4 regions of the Exiguobacterium sp. KKT215 genome follow, and region 4 is predicted to be linked to each of the others. Evidence: predicted binding sites of a transcription regulator. Region 4 holds the regulator's gene; each other region holds the start of a gene.
What was found. Region 4 encodes Rex, which represses fermentation and respiration genes when NADH is low (regulators of the CRP and FNR family bind a similar motif). Its sites were predicted from a motif close to TTGTGAAATATTTCACAA; they were not measured.

Region 1 (2,201 bases), 1.0 Mb from region 4:
ACTCTTGGGCTTCGCGCAAGCCTTTCGCGTTCAACCACGTATAAATCGCACCCATGAACAAGGCGCCGCCGATGATGTTACCGAACGTGGCCGGAATCAAGTTGTGGATGGCGCCGGCAAAGCTAATCGCCTCAGGGTGTGGGACGACGAGCGTGAGCGCAAACAAGACGAAGTTGGCGATGACGTGATCAAATCCTGACGCGAAGAAGACGGCGACGAGGAAAATCATCGAGAAGATTTGAGCGAACTCATTTTTCATCTGTTTTGGTAAGAAAATCGCGAGACAGACCATCCAGTTACAGAAGATGGCACGGAAGAAAATCTCGACCGTCGTATGATGCATCTTGCTCTCGACGACCGCGAACAGCCAGTTGTCCATCCCGAGTTCTTGGATGACGCCGGTCGGGGCGAGCAACAAGGCGAACAAGACGCCACCGAGCGCGTTCCCGACGAAACAAAGTAACCAGACGAGCATCGTGTCACTGAGCGTCGTATAGCCGCGTAACGTCGAGGTCGTGAAATACATTGTGTTCCCCGTGAACAGTTCGGCTCCGCCGTAGATGATCATGACAAGCGCGATCCCGAATGAGAACCCACCGATGAGTGTCGTGAACGGCGAATCGATCAAGTACATCCCGTTGACAACTTTAAGTGTGAAGATTGAAGCGAATCCGATAAAGATCCCCGCGAGCATTGCCCGTAAAAAGTATTCCATTGGCCGATAATGAATCATTTGCGAAGATGCCTGAGCTTTTTTTCGTAATGATTCGAGTGCATGGATTTCCATTGATGCCATGTCACAAACCCTTCTTTCTGTTTAAATGAACCCATATAATAAGAACGAACATGTGAAATCATTAACAATATAAGCCCGAATCCAATAAATTGCAATCGACCTTGGACCGTGTTGACATATTTTTCACATCGTAATCGTTTACATTTGTCGGATTTGTGACGAAAAAAACGACCCTTCGCAAAGGGTCGTTCGATACAGCTTATTCTTTGTCTGCAGACTTCTCTTCAGACTCTTCAGATGATGCCTCAGCCGACTCTTCTTCAGTTGCTTCGGCTTCACTTTCTGTCGTTGTGTCAGTGTCTGCCTCGAGCTCTTCAAGAGAGACCGGCTCGTTCACAGATGCGATTTGAAGCTCGCCATCCGAGACGATGTCATAGTCTTTGTTCTCTGGAATGTCAGCTACCGTGACCGAGTCACCGATACCGAGTTCAGAAACATCGAGTTCAATGCGTTCCGGAATGTTAGCCGGTGTCGCCGATACTGTAACTTTATAGAGCGTTTGCGCCAAGAAGCCGCCTTCTTTGACACCTTTCGCGTCACCGACGAGTGTGACGTCCGCTTCGACTTCCGTCGCTTCGTCCATCTTCACGGCCATGAACTCGACGTGCTTGTATTCGTTTGTGAACGGGTCAACTTCAGTCCCGTGAACGAGCGTGTTTACTTTCTTGCCGTCGATGTTCAACTCGATTAGCGCGTTGTCACCGTGGTCGCGGAGAATTTTGCGAAGTGCCATCTCCTCGAATGCTACTGGTGTGCTCTCGACTTTATAGCCGTAGACGACACCTAGTACTTTACCTTCTTTACGCAAGTTTGCGCGGACCGAACGTGGTCGTAATTCTCGTTTCGTTACTTTAAGCGTGTCTGCCATAATCTATTCCCCCTACTGGTTTATCGATCATGTCTACATCTTGAGGGTGAGGCAGTGAAAAAGCCACCTCTCAACCTCGATGCGTTGAGTGACATGTGTATATTGTTCCCATAGGCACCCGGACATAAACGTTACAGCCGGTTAAAAAAAGATTACAAGCGTGTCACATAACCCGTTTGAACAACTTCTCAAGTTCGTACGTACTCCATTTCACCAAGATCGGTCGCCCGTGCGGACACGTATACGGGGACGTCGTCTGATTGAGGTCATGCAGCAATTGCCGCATCATCTCATGGTTCAATGGATGGTTCGCTTTAATCGACCGCTTGCACGCCATCAAGATTGACGCGTCTTCCCGATATTTGGCGAGATTGACAGAGCGGTCCCGAATCGCCATCTCAATCAAATCGCGGACCGTCCCTTCCAAATCATGCTGCGGGTACCACGTCGGAATCTCTCGGATGAGGAACGTGTTGCCACCGAACGGCTCCAAATCGAGCCCCGCTTCTTTCAAGAGCGGAGCGACTTCTTCAATCG
Region 2 (2,201 bases), 170 kb from region 4:
GATCAACTGTCGTCGGAGAAGAAGTGCGGTCACCTCGGCGGCAAAGTGTTGCTGCCGACACAGACGGCCGTGAAAAACTTGATTGCCGCACGTCTCGCGGCAGACGTCATGGGGGTGTCGACGATTATCGTCGCCCGGACCGACGCCCACGCCGCGAACTTGATTACGAGCGACATCGACCCAATCGATCATCCGTTCATCGTCGGCGACCGGACGCCAGAAGGGTTTTATCGGACCGAGGCAGGAATCGAACAGGCGATCGCACGCGGTCTCGCCTATGCACCGTACGCCGACCTCGTCTGGTGCGAGACGTCCGAGCCTGATTTGGACGAAGCGCGTCAATTCGCGGATGAGATTCATGCGAAGTATCCGGGCAAACTTCTCGCTTACAACTGTTCGCCGTCATTCAATTGGAAGAAGAAGTTGTCGGATGACGAGATCGCAACGTTCCAACAAGAGATTGGTGCGATGGGATACAAATTCCAATTCGTCACGCTCGCTGGCTTCCACTCGCTCAACTTCGGCATGTTCGAACTCGCACGCGGGTATAAAGACCGCGGGATGGCCGCCTACTCGGAACTGCAACAGGCCGAATTCAGTGCAGAACAGCACGGTTATACGGCGACACGTCACCAACGTGAGGTCGGGACCGGGTATTTCGATGAGGTGTCTCTCGTCATCTCGGGAGGCCAGTCGTCAACGACGGCGCTGACCGGATCGACCGAGGCAGAACAATTTGAAGCGCCGTCCCATTAAGCGTCGCCCCTCCACAAGAGGGGCTTTTTTTGTGTCCAAATTCAGAACGCGTGCATCCTGTTCACTTAAATGTGACGTATTTCACATTTTTGTCGTCAAACTTTTGCTACGCTGAACATGTCAAAATGAATATGGAGGTTATGACAGATGACACAGACATTCACGGGCGATACGCACGTATCTGAAATCGTCAAACAATGCCCGCAAGCGGCAGACATTTTCAAACGGAACCGAATCGATTTTTGTTGTGGCGGCAACCGGCCACTCGCTGAAGCGACTGACAAATCGAAACGGTCGACGGAAGACATTTTAGAAGAAGTCAATGCGCTCTATCAACGCAAGCAAGAGATGAACGAGAAGAGCATCGATTGGGATGCTGCTTCTTCATCGGAATTGATTGAGCACATCATTTATAAGCATCACCAGTTTTTGACGGACGAATTGCCACAGCTCACACCATATGTGACAAAAGTGTTCCGGGTTCACGGACAAAACCATCCGCACCTCGGACGCATTCATCAACTGTTCAATCAATTGAAAGTGGAACTTGAACAACATATCGTCAAAGAAGAGACAGAAGACTTCCCGACGTTGCTTCGTCACGAGACGGCACCGACAGCTGAAACGAGACGGGAGCTTGATGACATCTTGGCCTCGCTCGAGTCAGAACACGCGGCAGCCGGTGACATTTTAAAAGAGTTGCGTCAAATCACGAACGACTATACGCCGCCTGAAGGAGCGTGTGGGACGTATCGTCTTGTCTATCAACGGTTAGAAGCGCTCGAATCGGATACATTTGAACACATTCATCTCGAAAACAACATTTTATTCCCGCGGGCGCGCACGTTCGCTTAAGCAGTGGCACACCTCTACTTACGTGGGGGTGTCTTTTTGTGACGTTTGATACAGATGGGAGGCAAATCAAGCGCTACGATAAAGGGGAGGCAAAGGAGTGATTAATCATGAAACGGGTGAGTGGAGTCATCGTAGGGGTGACGGTCGCCTTATTACTAAGTCAAGTCTGGTCGAGTTCAGATTCGGAGGACACCACCGTGACCATTTTGGCGGCGGCAAGCTTAGGACCGGCTTTAGAAGCGGTCGAGCGACAACTTGAAGCGGAATTCGATGGGATCGACGTTCGGGTCGTGACGAACGGGAGCGGCGCCTTGCGAGCACAAATCGATCACGGGTCTCCGGCAGATATCTTTTTAGCCGCGAGCGTTGAGATGTCGACCGATTACAAATCCCGATTCTAGAGCGGGATGCGTTTTTGCATAACGAGCTGTGGCTCGTGACACCGAAAGGGAATCCGTGCGCGGAGACGTGGGACGACTTAAACGCATGTGCTCGGATCGTCATCGGTGACCCGGTCAATGTCCCGGCCGGTCGCTACGCGAAAGCGGCGCTAGAAGTGGAAGGCGTGTGGGAAGAAGTGGAACCACGAA
Region 3 (2,201 bases), 600 kb from region 4:
GCATCGAGATGAACTCGAGCATGAGACCCGACAGGAACGCCGTCTTCAAGACGACCATCGTCGCGTCGCGGAAGTCGAGACTGCTCTTTTCAATCGCTTGCGCCTCACGCTCGGTCCGACCGTATAGTTTGAGCGTCGTCAATCCTTGCAACACGTCCAAGAACTTGCCGGAGAACTGATTCATTTTCTCCATCTGCTGTTCTGACTTCTTCTGGGTCGCAATCCCGATGATGATGAAGAAAATCGGGATGAACGGAGCCGTCACCATCATGATGACGCCTGAAATCCAATGTTGGCTGAAGACGACGACGAGAATGAGTAGCGGAATAATCGACGTTTGAATGACTTGCGGCCAATATTGGCTGAAGTAGGCATCGACTTCGTCGACCGCGTCCATGAACACGCTCACCTTTTTACCGGATTGACCGGATAGTGACGTCTCAATCGGATTCGACGTATAGCGGTCGAGCAATTGCAATCGGAGTGTTCGTTTCGCCTTTTCTGACAGGCTCGCTCCAATCCTCCCCGACATATAGCCGAAACCAGCTCGTGTGACGAGCGCGAGGATGAGCCACCCGAGCGTCGGAACGATGCTTTCAAACGATGCATTTTTTAAAAAGACTTGATCGACAATGTCGACAATCAAATAGGCTTGAGCTAAAATCGACAACCCAATCATCACTGCCGCGATGATGAGTCCGACGATATGGCGTTTTTCTGCTAAAGCGAGAGCTTGCAGTCGTTTCACTGCGTTCATCCTTTCTATCAATCAGGAGACTTTTTCTTTGTGAGGATTCTCACTAATTATACCTGATGCACCCTTGCAAGGCGAACGCTTCGCTTCCTCAGACATGCAAAAAACGCCACGTCCCACACGCGGCGCCATCACAGCGACTGTTCAAAATATTCAGGATGACCGATCATCAATTCCCGCGCATCAAATTGAAGCACGTCTTCTTTTCGCAACCGCGACAAGATGTTCGATACGGTCTCTCGTGACGTGCCCGACAAGCGCGAAATCTCAATCGTCGTGAACGGGCAGCGGACACGAACGCCCGTCGCTTCCGCCTCCCCGAGGTCTTCAATCAAGTAATGAATCGTGTTGAGCACCCGGTCGGTCGCACTCGGTGTGATGATGTCCTGGACACGGCGCTCGTGCAAATCGAGAATCCGGTTCATCTGTCCGACGATGTGGAGCAACATCGATGCGTTCCGCGAGACGAGTTGTTCGAATCGATCGGTCGGCATATAGATGACCTCGATATCGGTCAACGCCTCGGCTGAATGTTGATAGTACGGTTCCGTCAGCAAGCCGCGATACGGGAACAACTGCTTCGGTTTCAAGTAGTCCGTATATTGATGTGTCGCCGTCTCGTTGCAACGTTCAAGCTTCACATAACCGCTAATCAAGAAATAGACCCGTTCCCGGGGATCGCCCTCTATGAACAAGAGTTGACCTTTCCGATACGTGCGGCAATAGACATGCGGCAACAGCGCCTCGAGCTCTCGTGTGGCACATTTGGCGAACACATCAAGCTGTCTCAAATCGTCCACCGTCCATTTTGGTTTCATGTCGCATCCTCCAATCCATCTTGCCTCTCTTTTAAGTATAAAGCGACCTCTTATTGAAAACGCTTACAAAATCCGACGATTTTCTGACAAAAAAAGAAGGGCATGAACCGCCCCTCTTCGTCACAATAAAGTATTCAGTCGAGCATCAATTCCATGATCGCGTCTTGCAGGTCGCGATCGAGTTCGAGCGCATGTAAATCGAACAGCCATGCTTCGAGTCGCGTCTTCGCCGCCGCTGACCGGTATAACCGGTCTTTTAAATCGTATGAGATTTCCGCACGGTCCAAGAAGCGATACAACCGATCGAGACGATGGTCGTTCGCCGTCACATCGACCGGGAGTTCCACGGTCAGCTCGTCTCTGATCGGTCCGAGCTCGAGGCGAAGCGTCTGTGTCTCCCGTTTGTATTCACCAGACCCGGTCACCCCTCGAAGGAGCAACGTGACATGGCGGTCCACCGGTAACACAGACCGGTCACCTGTCACTTGGATATGAAGGCTCCGTTCCTCCCAATCGAGCGTGAACGTCGTCTCGGCGTAGGCTCCCGTCTCATAGCCACGGTCCTTCCCATTGTCTTCATAGAGCGTGAACGTGTTCGAGGCGCCTGGGAAGATGAGCACTTCCAAATC
Region 4 (2,201 bases):
AGCAGCATCTTCGCGAGGGCGAGACGTGTCCGTTGTCCGCCGGAGAGCGTATCGATGCGGCGTTCGAAGTCGTCCGGATAGAAACGCATCCCGTGAAGGACGGAGCGGATCGTCGCCTCATATTGATAGCCACCGCGGTCTTTGAACGTGTGTTGTTCTTCATCGTAAGACGACAGCAGACGCTCATAGGCGGCCGGGTCGTTCAAGATGCGCTCAGAACCCATGTCTTGTTCCATGCGGCGGAGCGTCTTCTCCTGTTCGATCAAATCGGTGAAGACGGTGAGCATCTCGTTCCAAATCGTCTCGTTCGACTCTAACCCTGAATCTTGGGCGAGATAGCCGATGGTGACGTCTTTCGGCTTCATGATGTCACCTGAATCGTAGTTGTATTCCCCGGCGATGACTTTGAGCAGCGTCGATTTGCCGGCGCCGTTGCGGCCGACGAGGGCGACACGTTCGCCTTCTTGAATCTCGAGTTTGACGTTCTCTAAAATCGGCTCGACGCCGAATGATTTCGATAAGTTATTGACTTGCAGTAGGATCAAGTGAAAAAACCCCTTTCTCTCTATTTAGTATACTTTATTTCTTCCCCATTTCAGGTATATTCATTGAGTGGTCATGTGAATTCGTTTACAATCAAGGTGTATGAAATTAGATTCGTTTGAAACGCGTCGTAAAAAGGAGGCTCTTTCCGTTGAGTCAAAACGAACCAAAGATTCCGCAAGCGACAGCCAAACGGTTGCCACTATACTATCGGTTTATCCAAAGCCTACATTCATCAGGAAAACAGCGTGTCTCTTCTGCTGAACTGAGCGAGGCGGTCAAGGTCGATTCGGCCACGATCCGTCGCGATTTTTCGTACTTCGGTGCGCTCGGTAAAAAGGGATATGGCTATAACGTACAGTATCTGTTAGACTTTTTCCGTAAGACACTGAATCAGGACGAGATTACGAACGTCGCCTTAGTCGGGGTTGGTCATCTTGGGACAGCTTTCGTCAACTATAACTTCCTTAAAAACAATAACACACATATCGTCGTCGGGTTCGACGCAGACGAGACAAAAGTCGGCACGACGATGTCCGGTGTCCCGATTCATCACGTCGATGAGATGGAACAGATCATGAAACAGAACAAGATTGACGTCGCCATCTTAACGGTGCCGTCTGCCTATGCGCAGCCTGTCGCGGACGACTTGGTCCGCTTCGGCATCAAAGGCATCTTGAACTTCACGCCGGCCCGTCTTACGGTGCCGGACACGGTCCGCGTCCATCACATCGACTTGTCGATCGAACTCCAGTCGCTCATTTACTTTATGCAACACTATCCATCTGCTGAGGGGGTCCATCAATAATGGAATTACTATCATCGTTGCTCGTCGTCGGTATTCCAGGAGGCGCAAGTATCTTCATTATCGCCATCGTCGCGCTCATCATCTTCGGGCCGAAGAAATTGCCTGAATTCGGACGCGCCGCTGGTCAAACGCTCCGTGAGTTCAAAAATGCCACGAACGGCATGATGAACGAACATGACGAGAAAGATAAGAAAGAACTTGAGAAGAAAGAGCAGTAATCATGAATCATCAACCTGATCAAGAGCGGGCGCTGTCCGATCACTTGACAGAGCTGCGGAGACGACTGATGCTGTCGGCATTTGTCGTCTTTGCCTTCTTTTTGATCGCTTTGCCGAGTGTCAAATACGTGCTCGCCTATCTGCAGGCGGACCTCGTCGAACGAGGGCTCGAACTGAACGCCTTTGGGGTCGCGGACCCGCTCATGATTTACTTGAACTTGGCGCTCGTCATCGGGCTCGTCGCATCCGGTCCGTTTCTACTGTATCAACTGTGGGCGTTCGTCGCACCTGGTCTGCATCCGAACGAGCGGAAAGCGACGCTCGCCTATATCCCGATCATCTTCATCTTGTTCCTGATCGGTCTCGCGTTCGCCTATTATTGGTTGTTCCCGCTCGTCCTCGATATCTCGACGGACCTCGGGCAAGACCTCGGGCTAACGCAAATCATCGGGGCGTCGAACTACTTCACGTTCTTGCTGCAACTGACCATCCCATTCGGACTGTTGTTCCAGTTGCCGGTCGTGACGATGTTCTTGACGCGCATCGGTGTCGTGACGCCGTACTTCTTATCAAAAATTCGGAAGTATGCGTACTTCGCCTTGTTCGTCATCGCCGCGTTCATCACGCCGCCG

Region 1: ACZ2GZ_RS08465 (formate/nitrite transporter family protein) is a predicted target of Rex. The motif match lies at 847-864, and genes of this name have one in related genera.
Region 2: ric (iron-sulfur cluster repair di-iron protein) is a predicted target of Rex. The motif match lies at 826-843, and genes of this name have one in related genera.
Region 3: cydD (thiol reductant ABC exporter subunit CydD) is a predicted target of Rex. The motif match lies at 786-803, and genes of this name have one in related genera.

Annotation. Positions count from the first base shown of each region.
Region 1 covers NZ_CM145756.1:1,629,988-1,632,188, forward strand. The annotation lists gene ACZ2GZ_RS08465 (formate/nitrite transporter family protein) at 1-787, opposite strand, end outside; gene ACZ2GZ_RS08470 (50S ribosomal protein L25/general stress protein Ctc) at 996-1,664, opposite strand; gene mutL (DNA mismatch repair endonuclease MutL) at 1,828-2,201, opposite strand, start outside.
Region 2 covers NZ_CM145756.1:2,800,755-2,802,955, reverse strand. The annotation lists gene aceA (isocitrate lyase) at 1-756, shown strand, start outside; gene ric (iron-sulfur cluster repair di-iron protein) at 904-1,611, shown strand; gene ACZ2GZ_RS14675 (molybdate ABC transporter substrate-binding protein) at 1,719-2,012, shown strand; gene modA (molybdate ABC transporter substrate-binding protein) at 2,027-2,201, shown strand, end outside.
Region 3 covers NZ_CM145756.1:262,520-264,720, reverse strand. The annotation lists gene cydD (thiol reductant ABC exporter subunit CydD) at 1-757, opposite strand, end outside; gene ACZ2GZ_RS01530 (Crp/Fnr family transcriptional regulator) at 886-1,572, opposite strand; gene ACZ2GZ_RS01525 (glycoside hydrolase family 31 protein) at 1,707-2,201, opposite strand, start outside.
Region 4 covers NZ_CM145756.1:2,634,754-2,636,954, reverse strand. The annotation lists gene ACZ2GZ_RS13755 (ABC-F family ATP-binding cassette domain-containing protein) at 1-545, opposite strand, end outside; gene ACZ2GZ_RS13750 (redox-sensing transcriptional repressor Rex) at 695-1,351, shown strand; gene ACZ2GZ_RS13745 (twin-arginine translocase TatA/TatE family subunit) at 1,351-1,569, shown strand; gene tatC (twin-arginine translocase subunit TatC) at 1,572-2,201, shown strand, end outside.